Linked DNA regions of Limosilactobacillus reuteri. The main gene of each other region encodes a partner of the protein of the gene in region 2 in a complex. Links are inferred from orthologs where the notes say so. Each region holds a gene or a part of one and is shown on either strand. Other genes may lie near its edges. The genes, in order: HHK02_RS07655 and HHK02_RS03190.

Region 1 (3,335 bases), 740 kb from region 2 along the record:
AACGATCGAATTATCGAGTATTCCCATCAAGAGAGCAAGCAAAAGTAAAGCGAGCTGGAAGTTGCCAGTGGCGGGGAGGGATGTACTAGCAACTTGAATCATAAACACATACCAAATACCTGGCAGTAGAATAGTAAAAAGAAAGAAACAACGATTGCGCAAAACTTGTTTTAGTTGAATTGCTATGATGCTCATTTATGCTCTTGCTTCCATTATATCTGCAAGGTGTTCGGCTACCCATTCTTGAGCTTTAGTAATCAAATCAGTTGTCTTTCCACTTTGATCGGTTTCATTTGCTAATTCATCGATCCGCAATCCCGTTTTATTAATATCTTCACTCTCCATTACTAAATAAAGATTAACAGGGTACTCGATCTCTTTATCCAATAATTTAACATCTAATCGCTCTGCCTCATCCATCGGTATGTTGATTAGGTTGGTTTCTAAGCGAAAGCTAACTGGATCACCTTTTTTCATTTTAATATTCATCTTATATTGACCAAGGTGTCCCGTATCAAGCTGTTCAATCATAAAATTAATTGCAGTTGTTAATACTGTTTTTTGCTGTGATTGGGCAGCAGTTTTTTCAACTTCTTCTGTCACAACCTGATCGCTCGTCAACTGTGACAAATAATCAGCTACTGACATCTTCATTCATTTTTTCATTTGCTCCTTCATTTTTTCAATTTTAGCTTTTGTATAGTCTGCACGCTGTTTTGCACCATAATAAACACCAGCAGCTCCTACTAAAATCCCAACAATACTTAGTGCTTGAATAAATAATCCGTATGCACTTTCTCGTGGACTTACCATTTGAAATGCGGCTAAACTAGCGATTGCAAAATAAAGATTTACTAAAATCGTTGCATATCCACAAAAGCGCATCTTTAAAAACGATAATCCGTTAACAATGATTGCTAAAACGATAAAGAGGAGCAGCCGCGGCCATACAGATGATGATGTCAGCGAGTGACCATGCTGAACAAACATAAAAGCATCAAGGACTAATGCAATTACTGCTGCTACTGATGTTACAATAACAACTTTTTCATTATTCTTCATAAAGTAAGTGGGAATTAACCTTCTCGACAAGGCGGTGGGCTAAGGATAGAACGGTGATTAGCACGGCACGGGCTGATTATCGTTCGGACTTAGCCTCGAGCCTTGTGGTTAATTTCCACGATATCTTAAACAATGTTCGTATAAATAAAGAGGCTGTTGAAAATTATGCGAGTAAATCAGCTACTTCAGCGGTTGGAATTCCCGTAATATATTGTTGGGTTCCTTCCGCTTCAAGGACTTTAGCAATTTCATCATGGTCATACTTAATCCCTTGGAGCTTTTCTGCCAGTTGGTTAATATCCTGTGGGCCAAAGAAATCGCCATAGAATTTCACGTTTTTGATTACGCCATCTTTAATATCAAAGCGGGCATCAATTGTCCCCATATCAAAGTGTTTCCGCCGCTTAACCGTAAACTCTGGCGACTTACCATAGACCCAATCCCAGTTGTTATAGTACTGCTCATAGATCTTATCAATTTCTTTTTGATCTTCAGGGGTAACCATGTATTGCTTATCCTTAATCTCCTCAAGGTCGTCAACATGGAAGAGACCTTTTAGCAATTCATTCCTAAATGTTGGCACATCAATATCTTGGTACTTTTCATCCAAGTATGGACGAAGATTCGTAACCCGTGATCGAACTGATTTGATCCCCTTTGAAGCAATCTTATCTTTTGCCACATGAAGGGCATCCGCGACGACACTTAAGTCAACATCAAGCATTAAAGTTCCATGGGAGAACGTCTTTCCATTACGTGAATACATCGCATTCCCCGAGAATTTCTTACCATCAACTAAAATATCATTACGACCGCTGACTTCTGCACTAGTAGCACCCATTTGATGAAGAACATTAACAATTGGCTGGGTAAACGATTTAAAGTTACCGAATTCTTCACTATCACTTGGGACCACAAAACTAAAACAGAGGTTCCCTAAGTCTTGATAAACAGCACCACCGCCTGATAAACGTCGGGTTACCCGGATATTGTGTTCCTTTACATAATCATGATTAATCTCTTCAAGCGTATTTTGGTTCCGGCCCACGATAATACATGGTTCTTCATAATAAAATAGTACTAAAGGCTCTTTCCCAAAATCCTTATTATTCATTAAATATTGTTCTGTAGCTAAATTCATTCCAATATTATGAGAAGTCATTGAAACATAACGCATCTAGTTAACATGGTCGTTTTTGCGAACAACAAGAACATCACATTTTGCCATCCGACTAACATAGTGGGTAACAGAGCCAAGAACAAAGCGTTCAAGACCAGATACACCAGTCGCACCGAGAATAATCAAGTCGGTGTTGTGATCTGACGGAAATTCATGAGCAATAACACGTTTTGGATTTCCAAACCGGATATGAACGTTAACATCTTCAACCCCCGCATCGACCGCGCGCTTTTTCAAGTCATCGAGTCGTTCCTTGGTAGTTTTAACAATGTTATATGTTTCTTCGTTGCTAAGGGCCGCATTACTATAGCCATCTGTTAGTTGCGTTACTTGAACGATCCGTAAGATATCAAGGCTAGCATGATTCCGTAGTGCAGAATCAATGGCACTTTCTAAGACGTTACTAGTAATTTTTGAGCCATCGACAGCAACTAGAATGTGTTTGTATGGATAAATTTCTGTCATCTATTTTCTATACGGATAATGCGCCATTGCGGGGACTTCATTCCATGGAACGGGGAAACCAGCACCATGAGCACAGAAGACAGAATCAGGAGTGTTCTTTAGGTCAGCAACCGGATCATAATTAACATCTTTAATAACATCTTCAGCATTATGACATGGATAATAGCCAGCAACAACAAGCTCGAGCTGACCCTGGCCGTGAGTGTAGGTGCGAACGCTTTGGACATAGTCGCGCATGCCCACAACAGGAGCAGTTCCCGTAATCAGGGTTAGGTCTTGACTATTAGCTTCATCAAGCGCGAACGTACCATGCATTTGTTGAATATCATTAATTGCACGTCCTACTTGGTCATTCGGGACTTTAAGATGAAAAGCATACCAAGGCTCTAATAATTGACATTCGTTTTGTTTTTTCAACTCCATCAATCCTTGGCGAACCGCTCGCCAACTAGCCTGACGAAAATCTCCACCAACTGTATGTTTAATATGGCCGCGACCACCAATGAGGGTGATTTTGACATCGGTAAGGGGAGCTCCTGTAAGAACCCCTAAATGTTCTTTGGTCTGTAAACTAGTTAAGATCTGGTGTTGCCAATTACGATCCAGGATATCAAGACTGCAATCACTA
Region 2 (3,335 bases):
CACCACGTTTTAAGTAAGCAAGCGCCATTCCTGCAGTTGTCATAGCTAAATAAATATTAGCACTAGTAGTAGCAAATTGAGTTAAAACAAGTTCAAAATTAAAAATGGCTTCATCAATTTGATTACTTTCAACTTGAACCATTCCTACTAGATAGTAGTAACGTTGTTTATCAAAATCACTTTCTAGATTTTTTACATGAACCTTCTTCAAAAGCGCTGAAGCATCTTCAAAATTGCGTGAAATCAAATTATCAACGATTTGGTTGAATGTTTCATTAATTCCACTAACTTCATTTTCGACAATTCGATCAGAAGAAATATTTAAGCGTTCACATATTGCCGTTAAAATATCCATTTTGGGTAAGCGATTTTGTTTTTCCATTAGGCTGATTGTCGCTTGAGTACAAATCCCTTCAGCTAAAGCCGTTTGGGACAATCCACGCTTGCGACGAATTTGTTTTAATACGTCTCCTCGGAGTCTCATTTAGTCTTCGTTATATTTCTTTTGACCAACACGTTCAGTACCAAGCTTACGGAAGTCGTATTTAATCTTGCTGTTTCGTTCAAATTCTTGTAATCCTAATTGAATTAACCGATCAATCAAGTCAGTATATGAAATACCAGAAACTTCCCACATTTGAGGGTACAGACTAATGTTAGTAAATCCTGGTAATGTATTTGGTTCACCAAGATAAGGGACATTATTGCTGTCAACTAAAAAGTCAATCCGAGCCATTCCCTTCATTCCTAATGCCTTGTATGCTTTCAAAGCCATATCTGTAATTTCATCAACTAAGTATTGTGGTAATTTAACAGGAAGTTCAAAAACAACCCCGCTGGCATCCACAAACTTATTTTCGTAATCATAGAATGGATCGTCCTTAGGTACACGAACAGCTCCTAACTTAGAGGCAATTGGATGTTCATTTCCTAAGATTGAAATCTCAATTTCTTGAGGATTAGCGATCCCCTGTTCTACTAAGATCTTGTAATCATACTTAAAAGCATCATCTAACGCTTTTTCATATTCTTCAGCGTTAGTAACTCGATGAATTCCAACGGAGGAACCTTGCTTAGCTGGCTTTACAAAAGTGAGATTACCTAATTTTTCTTCAATCCGGCTCCATGAATAATCAGCCCGGTTTTCTGGCGTAACTACTACATAAGGGGTGTTGCGAATACCAGCTTGACTAATAATCTTCTTAGTAAGATCCTTGTCAAAAGACATCGCACTAGCTGCAATATTTGAACCAACGTATGGCTTATTAAGGAGCTTAAAGAGGCCTTGAATTGTACCATCTTCACCTAAATTACCATGGATAACAGGGAAGAAGAAATCAATTTCCTTTTGTTCGTTTAAGGCCATAATTGGTGCTAATGGACTACTCATATCCATCTTTTGATATGCTTCTGCTACCACTTGGTCTTCAGGTTCACCATCAAAGATCTTTTGAGAATCCTCATTGCCTAATAGAATTCCATCCTTTGTAAACATAAAAAGACTTACATCATATTTTTCCTTATCAAGAGCATCATAGATATTATGTGCTGATCGCTTTGACACATCATGTTCAGAGGAGTTACCACCAAATAATAAAGCGATGTGTAATTTTTTGGTCATTTATTTAACTTCAACAATCCAGTTTTTTTCCATATCGCTTGAATTTAATCCAGCCGGATCATCAATAATAGCTTCATTTATTTTGGTAATCTTACCATCAATGGGACTATCCACATCGGTAACTGCTTTTTCTGCTTCAACTGCAATAAATTTGTCAGCTTGTTTCAAAGTTGTCCCTACTGCTGGTACATCGATGAAACTTACTTCTCCTAACTCATCACGGCCTTCATCGTTTAAGCCGACACGCTTAGTACCATCTGCTTGCTCTTTTACCCAAAAATAATCTTTTGCCATCTATCTAAATTCACGATTACTGCTAAACATATAAGAATGATGATGGTAACGCATCGACATTACCATTCCAATCCCAATCAAGTTACCAATTAATGAGGATCCCCCAGCACTAATAAATGGAAGCGGAATACCTGTTAATGGTAATAGACCGATGTTCATTCCAATATTTTCAAAAACGTGGAATAAAATCATCATGATAACTCCGGTTGAGATATAAGCATAGAATTCGTTCTTGGTATCGAATGTTACTCGAATCATTAAGTAGATCAGTAACAAGTAGATAAGGATTAATAAAACCCCACCAATGAACCCAAAATTCTCACCGATAACGGAAAAAATCATATCTGATTCACGAACCGGAACATAAACCTTTGAGTTATTAAAACCAGTTCCAGTAATACCACCCGAACCAACCGCTTTAATACTCTGCCATAACTGATACCCTTGGTTAGTTGTATCCTGTTCTGGATGAAGCCAGGTATCAACCCGATCAAACTGGTATGCTTGAAACCCAACATGTTCAAGTATTTGTCGCCCAACCGAACTAGTTACCATCGCTAAGGCTGAGCCCCCAACAACAACTAATATCGTAGCTGCTGGCGCCAAAATTCGCCAAGTAACTCCAGAAACTAAGACCATTCCACAGAAAATAGCGAAGAATACTAACCCAGTCCCAAAGTCATTTTGAAACTTCAGCGAAATTAAAATTGGTAATAGCCATAAGAACATCGTCCCAATTAATCGCCAATCTGAATCAACAGTATGCACACTATATCGGTTATTATGAGTCGTAATAACACGCCCCATCATTAAAATATAGGCAGGCTTCATTATTTCCGAAGGCTGAAACGTAAATGGTCCAATTGCAAACCAACTCTTAGCCCCGGTACTAGCATAATAGGCTCGACTATAAAAGACTAGGATTGCGAACATTAAAAATACACTTAGCCAGTATACAATTGGTGCTAATTTCCATAATTGTTCAGCATCAAATTGCATAATGACAATAATAAGGATTGTTCCAACCGCATACCAAACCAACTGGGTAATAACCTGTCGTGCTACACTAGTTTGCTGCCGATCATGAACTGCCGCTACATAGATTGAAGCAAGACCAATCAAGGCTAACAAAAGAACACAAAATATAATTCCCCAGTCAATCCGACTTTCTACATCATTTTGCGAACGTTGCATCTAATGCTGGTGAAGATGATATTGTTGAAGGACTATTTCTAATCCCTCTTCTTGAGAACGAACATAAAATTCGCTCTGGTCACTTATCAGCATTGCTTTGAAACGTTCATTATCGGTTACAACTTCACCAATCAATCGGTCTCCAATAAAAATTTGTTGAACCGGTTGATTACGACGTTCAATATCTTTAACGCTGACTTCTACTTTTTTATCTTTCTTTGACACT

What was found.
Region 1: the proteins of HHK02_RS03190 (region 2) and HHK02_RS07655 are in contact, whole or in part, in a crystal structure (PDB 3A7A), measured with the Escherichia coli proteins. The link is inferred for Limosilactobacillus reuteri from one-to-one orthologs.

The regions. Positions count from the first base shown.
Region 1 is NZ_CP059275.1:1,288,926-1,292,260, reverse strand. The notes cover bases 233-3,232. They hold HHK02_RS07655 (lipoate--protein ligase), read right to left. Parts: upstream 2,240-3,232; coding sequence 1,226-2,239; downstream 233-1,225. Other genes in these bases: HHK02_RS07645 (elongation factor G), read right to left, coding at 2,708-3,232; HHK02_RS07650 (universal stress protein), read right to left, coding at 2,240-2,707; HHK02_RS07660 (hypothetical protein), read right to left, coding at 655-1,062; HHK02_RS07665 (hypothetical protein), read right to left, coding at 233-654. Also shown: HHK02_RS07670 (lantibiotic ABC transporter permease), read right to left, coding at 1-195; more of HHK02_RS07665, read right to left, coding at 196-232; more of HHK02_RS07645, read right to left, coding at 3,233-3,335. UniProt on the Escherichia coli protein: Catalyzes both the ATP-dependent activation of exogenously supplied lipoate to lipoyl-AMP and the transfer of the activated lipoyl onto the lipoyl domains of lipoate-dependent enzymes.
Region 2 is NZ_CP059275.1:547,188-550,522, reverse strand. Bases 269-3,268 are described here. They hold HHK02_RS03190 (glycine cleavage system H family protein), read right to left. Parts: upstream 1,916-3,268; coding sequence 1,622-1,915; downstream 269-1,621. Other genes in these bases: HHK02_RS03180 (DUF2969 domain-containing protein), read right to left, coding at 3,110-3,268; HHK02_RS03185 (FtsW/RodA/SpoVE family cell cycle protein), read right to left, coding at 1,916-3,109; HHK02_RS03195 (D-alanine--D-alanine ligase family protein), read right to left, coding at 485-1,621; HHK02_RS03200 (helix-turn-helix domain-containing protein), read right to left, coding at 269-484. In the rest of the region: more of HHK02_RS03200, read right to left, coding at 1-268; more of HHK02_RS03180, read right to left, coding at 3,269-3,334; membrane protein insertion efficiency factor YidD, read right to left, coding at 3,335-3,335. UniProt on the Escherichia coli protein: The glycine cleavage system catalyzes the degradation of glycine. The H protein shuttles the methylamine group of glycine from the P protein to the T protein.